Regions from separate parts of the Dactylosporangium maewongense genome, predicted to be linked through region 2. Evidence: riboswitches for the same ligand, from Rfam matches in the RefSeq annotation. Region 2 holds a riboswitch; each other region holds the start of a gene.
What was found. A riboswitch is a leader RNA that binds a small molecule or an ion and turns the genes downstream of it on or off. The one in region 2 is predicted to bind ZMP and ZTP.

Region 1: another riboswitch for ZMP and ZTP. It lies ahead of ABD332_RS60265 (hypothetical protein); the one in region 2 lies ahead of ABD332_RS38540 (serine hydroxymethyltransferase).
Region 3: another riboswitch for ZMP and ZTP. It lies ahead of ABD332_RS39525 (bifunctional 5,10-methylenetetrahydrofolate dehydrogenase/5,10-methenyltetrahydrofolate cyclohydrolase); the one in region 2 lies ahead of ABD332_RS38540 (serine hydroxymethyltransferase).

Annotation. Positions count from the first base shown of each region.
Region 1 is NZ_BAAAQD010000026.1:108,677-113,248, reverse strand. Features, by position in the region: gene ABD332_RS46220 (SDR family oxidoreductase) at 1-36, shown strand, start outside; gene ABD332_RS46215 (hypothetical protein) at 8-433, opposite strand; gene ABD332_RS46210 (hypothetical protein) at 569-1,360, opposite strand; gene ABD332_RS46205 (SigE family RNA polymerase sigma factor) at 1,357-1,905, opposite strand; ZMP/ZTP riboswitch at 2,020-2,104, shown strand; partial or broken gene ABD332_RS60265 (hypothetical protein) at 2,076-2,351, shown strand; gene ABD332_RS46200 (hypothetical protein) at 2,483-2,620, shown strand; gene ABD332_RS46195 (UbiA prenyltransferase family protein) at 2,696-3,577, shown strand; gene ABD332_RS46190 (MerR family transcriptional regulator) at 3,631-4,431, shown strand; gene ABD332_RS46185 (cysteine peptidase family C39 domain-containing protein) at 4,444-4,572, shown strand, end outside.
Region 2 is NZ_BAAAQD010000018.1:242,932-247,503, forward strand. Features, by position in the region: gene ABD332_RS38530 (acetolactate synthase large subunit) at 1-55, opposite strand, end outside; gene ilvD (dihydroxy-acid dehydratase) at 283-2,127, shown strand; ZMP/ZTP riboswitch at 2,194-2,282, shown strand; gene ABD332_RS38540 (serine hydroxymethyltransferase) at 2,306-3,568, shown strand; gene ABD332_RS38545 (hypothetical protein) at 3,656-4,572, opposite strand, start outside.
Region 3 is NZ_BAAAQD010000019.1:189,102-193,673, reverse strand. Features, by position in the region: gene ABD332_RS39535 (ParA family protein) at 1-581, opposite strand, end outside; gene rsmG (16S rRNA (guanine(527)-N(7))-methyltransferase RsmG) at 1,174-1,851, opposite strand; gene ABD332_RS39525 (bifunctional 5,10-methylenetetrahydrofolate dehydrogenase/5,10-methenyltetrahydrofolate cyclohydrolase) at 1,957-2,823, opposite strand; ZMP/ZTP riboswitch at 2,836-2,920, opposite strand; gene ABD332_RS39520 (Jag family protein) at 4,145-4,572, opposite strand, start outside.

The DNA.
Region 1 (4,572 bases), on a different contig from region 2:
GCCGACCTCAGGACGGTGTACCCGCAGCTGTCGTGACCGCCCCACCCGCCGCGGCCAGCCGGTCGGCGAGCAACTGCGTCACGGCCGGGGTGTCGATGATGCCGTCGCCCGTCAGGCGCGCGTAGGCGTCGACGGCCTCGGCGATCGTCATCCCATCCCGGCGGAACACCGCGAGCAGCCGCACCCGCACCGGACGGTTGACCTCGGGGTCGGCGTGCACCCGGGCGAGCCCGACGCGGGCGATGAACGCCTCCCGGGCGATTCCGATAAGCGGACCCCAGTCGCAGGCCACACCCTCGGCCCCGCAGTCGCACTGCATCGAGACGGACGACTCGATGCGCCCGTAGATGACGGACTCCTCCGGCCAGCTCCGGCTGATGCCGCCGCACTGGGCGCACGGCGCCAGCAGCACGTCACCTTCACGCCGCAGCATGCCGCCACTGTACCGACGACCGGCGGCGCTGCGGGGAGCGCGACCGCACCGGCGCCGAGGCCGTGGGAAGGCCGGCGGAGCTGGCGTGGCGCCGGCTGGTCGCCGACGCCACGCGTCTGCCTCGCTAGGACGGCATCAGGGCAGCATCGCCGGGTTGCCGGCCAGCGCCGCGACCTGGTCCGCGGTGAGGAACGCCTTGTCCAGGGCGGGTTTGCGGTCGGTGGCGGTGTCGTGGGGGTAGACGGGGACGGTGCGCTGAGCGGTCACGCTGAAGTGGCCGCCCTGCAGGTAGCGGCGGGCGACGATGACGTCGCCGCCGTCGCCGTGGTCCTCCAGCCAGACCACGACCGGCACGCCGGCGACGTCGACGATGCGGCAGTCGCGGCCCGCGTCAGGCAGGGCGCACAGGCCGCCGGGCGGCACGGTCTCGCTGGTCTGCGCCAGGTACGCGCCGAGGTAGCCCTCCCCGTGCCCGTCCGAGACGACGACGTGGGCGGACATCACCACGAGCGCCGAACCGGTCGGCGAGTCCAGGCGCATCGCCGGCGTGCTCGGACCGGCGAACGGGTACTGGGTGTGTCCCGAGTACCCCGCCGGCAGGGCCGCGACGAGCAGGTCGTACACGGCGCGGTCGTGCGTCGGGAGCGCCTGCGCCGACGGTACCGGCGCCGCGGACGCGACCTGAGAAGCGGTGGGCTGCGCGGCGGGCACGGCGACGAACGGCGCGGGGGCCGTCGGGCGGGACGGCAGCAGCGCGGGCGCGACCAGGGCCGCCGCGACCGTCACGCCGGCGAGACCCGCGGTGGCGGCGACGACCCGGTCGCGGGTCCTCGCGGCCCGGGCGGCGACCGCGAGGACCCGCTCCGCCTCACGCAGCGGCGGCGCGTCGTCGAGGGCGAGGTCGCAGAGCATCTTCACGTCGTTCACTGGAGTCCTCCGGGGCTGGTCGGTCTGAGGTCTTCGAGGGTGTCGCCGAGCACCTCGCGCAGGTTGTCGAGGCCGCGGGCGGTTTGGCTCTTCACGGTGCCGGTGGAGCAGCCGAGCACGTCGGCGACCTGCTCGACCGACAGGTCCGCCCAGAAGCGCAGGACCAGCACCGCCCGCCGCCCTTTCGGGATGCGCAGCAGCGCCCGCTTGAGCACCTGCCGGTCCTCGACGCCCCGCTGGTCGGGGACGCTCGCGTCGAGCACCTCGTCGTCGGGCGTCGGGCGTTCCCGCCGCCACGGACGCCGGCGCTCGTCGAGGAAGGCCCGCAGCAGCACCCGCCGCGCGTACTGGTCGAGCACGTCGTGCCGGTCGATCCGGCCCCACGCGCGGTACAGCTTCGTGAACACAGTCTGGGTCAGGTCCTCGGCGAGGTGCCAGTCCCCGCACAGCAGGAAGGCGGTGTTTCTCAGGTGTCCGGCGCGGGCGGCGTAGTACGCGACGAACTCGTCGTCGTGCGGGCGCCGGCCGCGCCTCAGAATTCGCATCATCATCGCGATAGACACGTACAGCACGCGGAAATGGGTTGCTCGGGCAGGCGGTCACGCTCACGCCTCTGGCGAGTTCGCCCGTGACAACGCACCGCCGAGGGCCGGTAGGCTGCGGGTGGCCGCTACTGGCGCGGGTGGACACCACCGGGGACCGGCCGGATCGATGGGTGTGGCGCCGTCCGCCTGGGCGCCTCCGGGAAGCAGACGTCCTGCGAAACGGAGGCACGGTGGACCTGCGCCATGGCATGAACCCGCACCAGCGACCCGCGAAGATGACATCGCTCGACCCGGGGCGGCCGCCGTTGCGGTTCCTGCACGGGGCGCCGTCGTTCGTGAACGTGCTCGACGCGGCCGGGGCCTGGCAGCTGGTGCGGGAGGCGGCGGCCGCGCTCGGCGGGCCGGTCGCGGCGTCGTTCAAACACGTGTCGCCCGCCGGGGCCGCGACCGCGGGTCCGCTCGACGGGGTCATGGCCGCCACGTACCGGCTGAATCCCGCCACAACCGGGCGGCCTGGCTGGCCGGGAGGGACGGGATCGCGTTCGTCTCCGACGGGGCGCTGCCCTTCGCCGACAACGTGGAGCACGCCGCCCGGCACGGCGCGCGGTACATCACCGAACCGGGCGACTCGATCCGCTCCACCGACGTGTCCGCCGAGTGCGACCGCCGCGGCATCACCCTCGTCCGGACGGGAATCCGGCTGTTCTGCCATTGAGCCCGGAGGCACGGCGGCCCCCGGCATGACGCGGCTCTCAGTGCGGACACAGGGATCGAGGACGATGATCGGGGTATGACGGCGGTGTTGGAACGTCCGGCCGCGGTACTGGTCGCGGTCTCGCGGCCATGGTTCTGGCCGGTGTCGTGGGTGCCGGCGTACCTCGGCACGGTGCTGGCGGGTCACAACTGGCTGCCCGCGCCGGCCGACCGGGGGCGCGCGCTCGTGGCGCTGCTGGTGCTCGGGCCGCTCATCTGGGGCGCGGTGCTGGCCCAGAACGACCTGCAGGACCTACGCAGCGACCGCGACAACCCGCGCAAGGCGACGGCCCCACTGGTCACCGGAGCGGTCTCCGCCAGGCGATTGCGGGTGTGGTACCGGTGGCTGGCGGTCACCTGCGTCGCGGCCGCCCTGTACGTGGGTCCGCTGTTCGTGCTCGGCGTCGCCGGGGTGCTGCTGCTCGGCTGGGCGTACAGCGTGCCGCCGCTGCGGCTGAAGACCCGGCCCGGCTGGGACGTCGCGGTCAACGCGCTGGTCGTCGGGGTCGTGTCGCCGGCCGCGGGCTGGGCGATCACCCGGCCGCCGTGGGAGTTCCCGTGGCAGTTCGGGCTGATCGGCCTGCTCTTCGCCGCCGCTCTGTACGTGCCGACCACCGTCACCGACCTGGCCGCCGACACGGGCGCGGGCGACACGACGTTCGCCGTGCGGTTCGGTCCACGGTCCGCGCACCGGCTCGGCGTCGCGCTGTGGGCGGCGGCGCTGGCGTTCTGCGTGCTGCTGGCATGGCTGGACGTGCTGGTGCCGCGCTCGACGCTCGTGCCGCAGCTGCTGATGACACCGGTCCTGCTCGCCGCCTACGCGGTCCTGACCCGCCGCCCGACGATCACGAAGATGGCCGTGGTGTCGATCCTGTTCGGCATCCCCACGATCGGCTTCGCGCTCGCGTACATCGGCTGACGCGGCGGCGGGTCCTTGACCTTGCCCCAAGGGAAGGCCGCAGACTCGGGGGCGTGGACGGAAAGCACCTGCTGGCAGGGCAGTTCGGGGCGGCCTCGCGGCTGTCGCCGAAGGCCCTGCGCCTGTACGCGGAGCAGGGGCTGCTCATCCCGGCCGAGGTGGACCCGGCGACGGGCTACCGCTACTACCGGCCGGACCAGCTGCCCCGGGCCCGGCTGATCGCCAGGCTCCGGTCGCTCGGGCTGCCGCTGGCGAAGATCGGTGCCCTGCTCGACCTCACCCCGCAGGCGCGGGCGCTGGAGCTACGGGGGTGGTTGCGCACGCAGCGCGACCGGCTCGACGAGCGCGCCGCGGTGGTCGAGGCGGTCGACCGCTCCGGCGAGGACCTCGCGCTCGCCGGAGCGGTCCGGCTCCGGGACGTCGCCGCGACCAGGGCCGTCTGCCGCCGGCGGCAGGTCGACATCCGCGGGCTGAAGGACCTGATCCGCACCGCGGAGCGGGACATCCGGGCGCACCTGCGCGACTCGGGGCTGCCCGCCGACGGCCTGCGGCGGGTCTGCTTCCACGAGCTGGTCACGCCCGACAGCGAAGCGCCGGTGGAGGTGTCGGTCGCCTGCACCGGCCCCGTCGACCCGGTCGACGACCTGTACGTGCGACTGATCCCGGCGCACACCGAGGCGTACCTGCCCGTGCCGGCGCCGATGGAGGACTATCCGCTGATCCTGCGAGTGTACGACGCCGTCGAGGCGTGGACGGACGCGCGGCCCGGGATGGTGACCACCGGCCGCCCGTACGAGGTCCACCCGGGCACCGCCGGCGCGCGGTTCGACGTCGCATACCCAGTCTCACCATAGGAGCACCGATCCATGCGTCACGTGCCCTACGTCGGCAACGGCCCGTACTGCTACAGCAACTCGTTGGCCATGCTGATGGGGCCGGCGGCGCCGCCGACCGCGGTCATCGAGGTCACCACCGGTGGCCCGTTCGGCATGCAG
Region 2 (4,572 bases):
CGGGTGCGGCCGGGTGCGCTCGGTGGGCGAGGACTTCAGGCGTGGGTCTCGTCATCGCATTTCGCACTTTCGCTCGAATGGTGTCTTGGTCGCGGCTAGGACTGGCTTGGACATGAAAAAACCCCTCCGTGCGATGCACGAGGGGCTAGCGCGCTGACGGCAGGCGTCGGCGCGCTAGATGATAAGTACTCGCAGCGACCTCGACGACATTCCCCCACTCTTGCGCATCTCACCGCCCGAGTCAACCGGTCCCACGATCTGGAACGTGTCAGACTCACAAGTATGCCCGAGCTGCGATCCAAAACCTCCACTTCTGGTCGCAACATGGCCGGCGCACGCGCCCTCTGGCGCGCCACCGGCATGACCGACGCAGATTTCGGTAAGCCCATCGTCGCCATCGCCAACAGCTTCACGCAGTTCGTGCCGGGCCATGTCCACCTGCGCAACCTCGGGATCATCGTCGCGGACGCGGTCGCCGAGGCCGGTGGGGTCGCCAAGGAGTTCAACACCATCGCCGTCGACGACGGCATCGCCATGGGCCACGGCGGGATGCTCTACTCGCTGCCCAGCCGCGAGCTCATCGCCGACGCCGTCGAGTACATGGTGCAGGCGCACTGCGCCGACGCGCTCGTGTGCATCTCCAACTGCGACAAGATCACGCCCGGCATGCTGCTCGCCGCGCTCCGCCTCAACATCCCCACCGTCTTCGTCTCCGGCGGCCCCATGGAAGCCGGAAAGACCGTCGCGATCGAGGGCGTCGTGCACGCCAAGCTCGACCTCATCGACGCGATGATCGCCTCCGCCAACGAGGCGGTCACCGACGAGCAGCTGGGCCAGATCGAGCGCTCCGCCTGCCCGACCTGCGGCTCCTGCTCCGGCATGTTCACCGCCAACTCGATGAACTGCCTCACCGAGGCGATCGGCCTCGCCCTGCCCGGCAACGGCTCCACCCTCGCCACCCACAGCGCCCGCAAGGCCCTCTTCGAGCGGGCCGGCTCGCTCGTCGTCGAGCTGTGCAAGCAGTACTACGAGGGTGATGACGCGTCGGTACTGCCGCGCGCGATCGCCACCCGCGAGGCGTTCGAGAACGCGGTCGCCCTCGATGTCGCCATGGGCGGGTCCACCAACACCGTCCTGCACCTGCTCGCGGCCGCCCGCGAGGCCGAGGTCGACTTCAGCGTCGCCGACATCGACGGCATCTCCCGCCGGGTGCCGTGCCTGTCGAAGGTCGCGCCCAACAGCCCCAAGTACCACATGGAGGACGTCCACCGCGCCGGCGGCATCCCCGCCATCCTCGGCGAGCTCAACCGCGCGGGCCTGCTTCGGGATGGGGTCCGCAGCGTCCACTCGCCCGACCTGTCCAGCTGGCTGGCCGAATGGGACATCCGTTCCGGGAACGCTTCCGAAACCGCGCTCGAGCTCTTCCACGCCGCGCCCGGCGGGGTCCGCACCGTTGAGCCGTTCTCCACGTCCAACCGCTGGGCGACGCTCGACACCGACGCCGCCGAGGGCTGCATCCGCTCCAAGGAGCACGCCTACAGCGCCGACGGCGGCCTCGCGATCCTGTTCGGCAACATCGCCCCCGACGGCTGCGTCGTCAAGACCGCCGGCGTGCCCGAGGAGAACCTCGTCTTCCACGGCACGGCACGGGTCTTCGAGTCGCAGGAGTCCGCGGTGGACGGCATCCTCGCCAAGGAGGTCGTCCTCGGTGACGTGGTGGTCATCCGGTACGAGGGCCCGAAGGGCGGGCCGGGCATGCAGGAGATGCTCTACCCGACGTCGTTCCTGAAGGGGCGGGGCCTGGGGCGCGCCTGCGCGCTCATCACCGACGGCCGCTTCTCCGGCGGCACCTCCGGCCTCTCCATCGGTCACATCTCGCCCGAGGCGGCCGGCGGCGGGCTCATCGCCCTCGTCGAGGACGGCGACCGGATCGAGATCGACATCCCGCACCGCTCGATCAGCCTCGTCGTCGACGAGGACGTGCTGACCGCGCGCCGCGTCGCGCAGGAGAAGCGCGAGCGGCCGTACACGCCGCTGGACCGGCAGCGACCCGTCTCGGCGGCGCTGCGCGCGTACGCGTCGATGGCCACCGCGGCCAGCGACGGCGCCTACCGCAAGGTGCCGTAACGGTCGTCACCCCGGGCCAGTTCGATCGGATCGGCCCGGGGTTTCCGCCCGGTCGTGCACTAGCATCGGTGGTACTGCGACTGGCGCACATCAAGGTGGAACCGACCACCGGGGAGCTTCCTGCATCGCTGGCACCGCGCGCCTGGGTGCCACGGTCACCCGTATGGGAGGAAGCCCCATGCATGTTCCCGCCCTGCCGTCGATCACCTCGGCCGACCCCGACCTCGCGGACCTGATCCAGCGCGAGGCCGCCCGGCAGCACGACACGCTGCGGATGATCGCCTCGGAGAACTACGTCTCCCAGGCCGTCCTCGAAGCGACCGGCACCGTCCTCACCAACAAGTACTCCGAGGGCTACCCCGGCAAGCGGTACTACGAGGGCCAGCGCTTCATCGACCCGATCGAGGAGCTGGCGATCGCCCGCGCCAAGTCGGTCTTCGGCGTCGAGCACGCCAACGTGCAGCCCTACTCCGGCTCCCCCGCGAACCTCGCCGTCTACATGGCCCTGGCCGCCCCCGGCGACACCGTCATGGGCATGGCCCTGCCGATGGGTGGCCACCTCACCCACGGCTGGTCCGTCTCGGCGACCGGCGCGTGGTTCCGCCCCGTGCAGTACACGGTCCGCCGGTCCGACGGCCTCATCGACTTCGACGAGGTCCGCGACATCGCCCTGCGGGAACGCCCGAAGCTGATCTTCTCCGGCGGCACGGCCATCCCCCGCACCATCGACTTCCCGCGCTTCGCCGAGATCGCCCGCGAGGTCGGCGCGGTCCTCGTCGCCGACGTCGCGCACATCGCGGGCCTCATCGCCGGCGGCGCGCACCCCTCCCCCGTCGGCCACGCCTCCGTCATCACGACCACCACCCACAAGACCCTCCGCGGCCCGCGCGGCGCGATGCTGCTCTCCACCGCGGAGTACGCCAAGGCGATCGACAAGGCCGTCTTCCCCGGCCTGCAGGGCGGCCCGCACAACCACACGACCGCGGGCATCGCCGTCGCGCTCCGCGAGGCGGCCCAGCCGTCGTTCCGCACCTACGCCCACCAGATCGTCGCCAACGCCCGCGCCCTCGCCGCCGCCCTGCTGGAGCGCGGCTTCGACCTGGTCTCCGGCGGCACCGACAACCACCTCATCCTGATCGACCTCACCGGCAAGAACATCGGCGGCAAGCCCGCCGCCCGCGCCCTCGACCGCGCCGGCATCGAGACGAACTACAACACCGTCCCGTACGACACCCGCAAGCCCTTCGACCCCTCCGGCCTGCGCATCGGCACGCCCGCCCTCACCACCCGCGGCCTCACCGAGACCCAGATGCCCCAGGTCGCCGACTGGATCTCCCGCGCCGTCGACGCCGCCATCAAGTCCGACGACGACGCCTTGGACACGATCGCCGCCGAGGTCCGCGAGCTGCTGTCCGCGTACCCGATGCCCGGCTGGCACTGACCCCACAACACGCGAGGGGCGGCTCCGGTTCGTGTGACCGGATCCGCCCCTCGTGTGGTTGTTCGTCGCTACTTGCGGCGTTCGTCGCTACTTGCCGCGGCGCAGGAACCGCCGTGACTTCTGGTCGGGATTCTTGGGCTCCTCGTCGAGGTTGAGCTCCAACGGCGCCACATCGTCGTCGAACACCATGTCCCGCGCGCGCTGCCGCTGCCCCGGCACACCCCCGCCAAACCCACCCCGCTCCCCCCGGCCACGGTCCCCGGCCCGCTCGACGTCCTCGCCGCGCCCGCCGAGCCCGCCCCGGTCCTCACCGCGCCCACTCAGCCCGCCGCGGTCTTCACCGCGCCCGCTCAGCCCGCCGCGGTCTTCACCGCGCCCACCGAGCCCGCCCCGGTCCTCACCGCGCCCACTCAGCCCGCCCCGGTCCTCACCGCGCCCACTCAGCCCGCCCCGGTCCGCCCCACCAGCCCAGTCCCCACCGCGATCCGAACCGCCGCGGTCCGAACCGGCCCAGTCACCGCCACCCCGACCGTTGTCAGCACCGCGCCCCGAACCACTGGCCCAGTCGTCGCCGCCCCGGCCGTTGTCTCCGCGGTCCAAGCCGGCGGCCCAGTCGCCGGTGTGGTCGGGACGGGCGGTGCCGGTGGTGCCGGTGGTGCGCGACGCGGAGCCGGCACGTCGCTCGGACGTGAACTCCCCACTCGGGTCGCTCTCCCAACCGGTCGTCGGGTCGGTCGCCCAGGAAGGCCGTCCAGCGGGCGTCGAGGGATCGGCCGCCCCGGCCCGTTGCCCGGCCTCCGTCCCTGCGGCCCAGTCACTCCCGGCCGCAGGCGCTCCGGACCCGGGACGCCCGGCCGGGGCATCGCCCGCAGCAGCTTGGCCTTTCTTGCCCTTCCCCGCCTTCGAGAACCCCCACCGCGACCGCTTGGCAGGCTGCTCCACCGGCGCCTCGTCGACACCGGCCCGGGAGCCAGCCGCCGCCTCGGCGTCCCACCAGTCAGCGC
Region 3 (4,572 bases), on a different contig from region 2:
GTGGAAGCGTTGCCCTGCGGGTCGAGGTCGATCACCAGGACACGATTGCCGTGCAGCGCCAGGGCGACGGCGATGTTGACCGCCGTGGTGGTCTTACCCACGCCGCCCTTCTGGTTCGCCACACACATCGTGCGCCGCCGTGGCGGACGGGGCATCGTGATCTCCCCGCTCGGGTTGAGGATCTCCACGGCGCGCTTTGCCTCCTGAGCCAGCGGGGGGTCTTCGGTTTCACGTGAAACATACGCGTCTGTCATGGCGCCCTCGGTATCCGCGGTGACGACGGACGGGTGTGGCCGGGGGGACGGACTGCTCCGTCGCTCGGACCTCATATCTGCTCTCGTCTCGGCTTTCGCTTCGTCTGCAGCGGATTGTGAATCGGCTCTGGGCACGACCGGTTTTCCGCCCCGGCCGTAAACAGTACCGGTAGATGCGCGATCGACTGGGCCGCTGCCGCGAAAGTCCACCGTGGTGCCGCGTGTCGTTTCGGCCGGGTTGTCGACCCGCGGCTGGGGCACGGGCCGCGCGGGCGGGCGAACCCCCCAGCCCTCGATTTCCTGCCCGTCGGATCCCTGCGCATTCAACGCTTGGGCGACCGACTCTGGACTGTCCGACTGATGGGTCCCGTGCCCGTAGTCCGGACCGGGAACACCGGGCTCGCTCACTGCACCGAAACCGGGGTGTGCGACGTGCCCGGCGGCCGAGCCGTAGAGGCCTCCGGCGCCGGCGGCCGCTCGCGGACCTATCGGTGTTTCACGTGAAACATGAGAGCTGCCATCGCCGTAGTCCGGACCATCACCGCTGTCGCGCACCATGTCAGTCCCGTCCCGCTCGGAAAGATGTGCACTGCCGGCCGTCAGCGACGTTGTGCCCACCTCCGGCGCACCGCCCGACGCGAGGTCTCGAGTGACTGCGGTGACCGGCGCCGGGAACGCAAAAACGGCGCGCGGCCAGCCTACGGCGCACAGGCGACCAGAGCCATGGCCGATCGGCGAGTCGTTGGTCTTCTCACTCGCATTCGGCCGTAAGAAGACCAGAAAGCCGTCGACTCGGCGGAGGAGACCGCCGAGTCGCTTGGTCGGTACGGCCGGCCAGCCGCTGTTGCAGTTTCTGATGTCCATCGTCGAACCCCCGCGTTCCCCGTGTCCGGAGGACGCTTTCGGCCCGTCCCCCGGTTTACCGCCCGCGCTTGGCCTTCCGGCGCTGCGCGACTTCCCGCTCCCGCACGACCTCGACGACCGTCGTCGGCTCGGCGAGGACGGCGTCCCCGCACAGCCGTACCGACGGCGCGCCCGCTCCAAGCCGGCTCAGGACTTCTGCGTGCTCGGCGATCTCCGCCGCGGCAGAGGATCCCTTGAGCGCGAGCAGTCGCCCACCGACGGCGGTGAGGGGAAGACACCATCCGGCAAGCCGGTCCAGCGGTGCGACTGCTCTGGCGGTGACGACATCGGCGAGGGGAAGCTTCCCGACGCACTCCTCGGCCCGCGCCCGGACCACGGTGGTCCGCTCGAGGCCGAGCGCCGTCACCGCTTCGGTCAGGAACGCGGTGCGTCGTGCGAGCGGCTCGACCAACGTGACGAACAGGTCGGGACGAGCCACTGCCAGCACCATACCGGGCAGGCCGGCGCCGGAGCCGACGTCGACGACCGTGGCGTCCGATTGGATGAGTTCGCTGAGGACGGCGCAGTTGAGCATGTGGCGTTCCCAGATGCGCGGCGCCTCGCGAGGGCCGATCAGCCCTCGCACCACCCCGTCGGTGACAAGCAACTGAGCGAACCGCTCAGCCAACGGGAGCCGATCGCCGAACACCTTCTCGGCGGCCGGCAACACCTCGTTCGGAACAGCACCATCCATGCGGTCAAGCAAATCACGCCGCCCCCGCGCGACCGGCCACTGGGGACAGATCGGCGCACGGGGGCGGCAAGAAGAGGGCCGCTCGAAGACGCGGCCCCCGATGTTTCACGTGAAACGTCGCTCCGCGGCCGTCACGGCGTTGCGGAAGAGCATGGCGACCGTGGTGGGGCCGACCCCGCCGACGCGCGGCGTGATGGCGCCCGCGACCTCCGCGCACGACTCGTCCACGTCGGGCAGGAGCCGCCGGCCGGAGTACCGGACCCCGCCGCCGATGACTGTCGCGCCGGGCTTCACGTGCTCGGGCTGGATGATGCCCGGCACGCCGGCCGCGGCGATGAGGATGTCGGCCCGCTGCGTGTACCGCGGCCAGTCCGCGACGCCCGTGTGCACGACCGTCACGGCGGCGTTGGCGGTCGGCCGCTTCTGCGACAGGAGCATCGCCAGCGGACGGCCCAGCGTCGCGCCGCGCCCGAGGATGACGACCTCCCTGCCGCTGACCGGGATCTCGTAGTGCGCGAGGAGCGCCTCAATTCCGGCGGGCGTGCAGGGGAGCGGCCCGGGCATGCCCGCGGCAAGACGCCCGAGGTTCAGCGGGTGCATGCCGTCGACGTCCATGTCCGGATCGACCCGCTGCAACGCGACGTCGTAGTCAAGGTGCTGCGGCGTCGGGTACTGAATGAGCAACCCATGCACGTCGGGGTCAGCGTTGAACCGGTCGATGACCGCGTGCAGCGCCTCCTGCGTCGTGTCTGCCGGCAGGTGCTCGTGCGGCGACTCGAACCCGAGCTCCGCCGCCTGCCGCTGCTTGATGCGGATGTACCCCGCGCTCGCATCGTCATCGCCGACAAGGATGGTCGCCAGCGAGGGCACAACCCCCTGCGCGCGCAACGCCGCCACCCGCGTCGCAACGTCAGCCAGGATCTTCTCGGCGACAGGAGCGCCGGGCAGGAGAACAGCAGTGGTCGTGGACATACGACTCCCCGACGTGAGGACCCAGGCGGTCGACCCTCACAACTCGAGCTCCCCGATGGTCCGTCCCATCCCGGTGCCGCCAGTCGCGTCTGCCACCCATTGTCCCCGATCCCATCCCCTCCCGACCACGCGGGGACGAACCCCGACGAAGGAATGCAGGAACGCTTACAGCCGACACGCCCCACCCAAGACGCCATCACCAGCCCTCGTGACGCGCCGCCCGCCCCTGTACGGCCGTCAGTCGCAAGACCGGGCAGACAGGACCGCGTCGACTCCCGCAACGTGCGGACGACGCTTGTGGCGCCAGCCTGCATCGCACTCGGGACCAGCTGTGTGGGTCCGGCGCGGGCGGGGGCGACCGGCGCCCTTGGCATCCAGCAGTGTGGTGATCGAAGGCCGGTCCTGGTCGTGATGACGGCCAGAACACTCCTTCGATCAAGCGCCGGTACAGGGGTCAGCACTTCGACTGCTGCCCGCCAGGACTCGAAGGAACGGTCAGGACCCACGACCCGGACACGGGAAGGCAGCGCGGTGCTCGAACCAAGGAGCACGGCGCGTGGATGACGTTCGGACGCGATGCCGAGAGCAAGAGGGGCAGGCGGCCGACTTGGACGCAGGCGCAGGGCAGTTGCACAGACGCACCGGGCCCGCGGTACGAGGGTGCGGGATCTTCCCCTCGATACAGAGCGCGGCGCGCGGGCAGCGTGGGACACAACGCACTACGGGGAAGGCGACAACCCGGACGCGAAGGCGGTGACCGGCCACAGTGCAGTCGGCGCGAAGCTCGACTCGACCGAAAGCTAAAGCCGGGGCGCGCAGCACGGACGGGGACACAGACGCAGAGGACGGAACGTTCGCCAAGAGACGGGGCACGGAGCCGGGGGCGAGCAGTCGAAGTGCCGACCCCTGCATCATGTTGCCTCGGTCGGACAGGTGCGGACGTAGGGCACGAGCTCCGGAGGCGGGGCATGGTGCCACCGGACACGGGGGCGGGGCACGCGACACAGGCGCAAGGCACGGACACCAGAGCGCGGAAGCACGGGGCGCGCGAAGAACAGTGCGCGAGGGCACGGCGAGCAGCGACCGACTGGTGCGTGGAAGAGCGAGGCCCGTATGCGCCCCCGCGAGATGCGTGCGGGGGCGGACGCGGGGGACAAGGCACGGAGTCGGAAACGTGCGGGGGCGTGGGCGAGCAGAGCGGAGACGCGTCGGGTCAGGACGCATCGTGTAGAGAGGCAGACAGGTGGGTGTACGGAGGTGAGCCGCAAACGGAAAGCGGGGCGCCCCGTCATGGGGCGCCCCGCTTCGCGGTGGGCTTGGGTCAGGCGACCGGGCGGACCACGATCCGGCGGGCCGGCTCGACGCCCTCGGACTCGCTCTCCACGCCGGGGAGGGCGTTGATGACGTCGTGGACGCACTTGCGCTCGAAGGCGCTCATCGGCTCCAGGCGGACGGCCTCGCCGTACTCCTTCACCTTCTCGGCGGCGTTCTTGGCGATCGCGCCGAGCTCCTTGCGGCGCAAGGCCCGGTAGCCGCCGACGTCGAGGAGGAGACGGCTGGGGGAGCCCGTCTGCCGGAAGACCGCGAGGCGGCTCAGCTCCTGCAGTGCCTCGAGGGTGGCGCCGCGCTGGCCGACGAGTGCCTGGAGGCGGCGGCCGGAGCCGTCGCCGCCCTCGACGACCTCGACGACGGGGCGGCCGCTGACGACGAGCTCGTCGATGTCGCCGTCGTAGTCGAGGATGTCGAGGA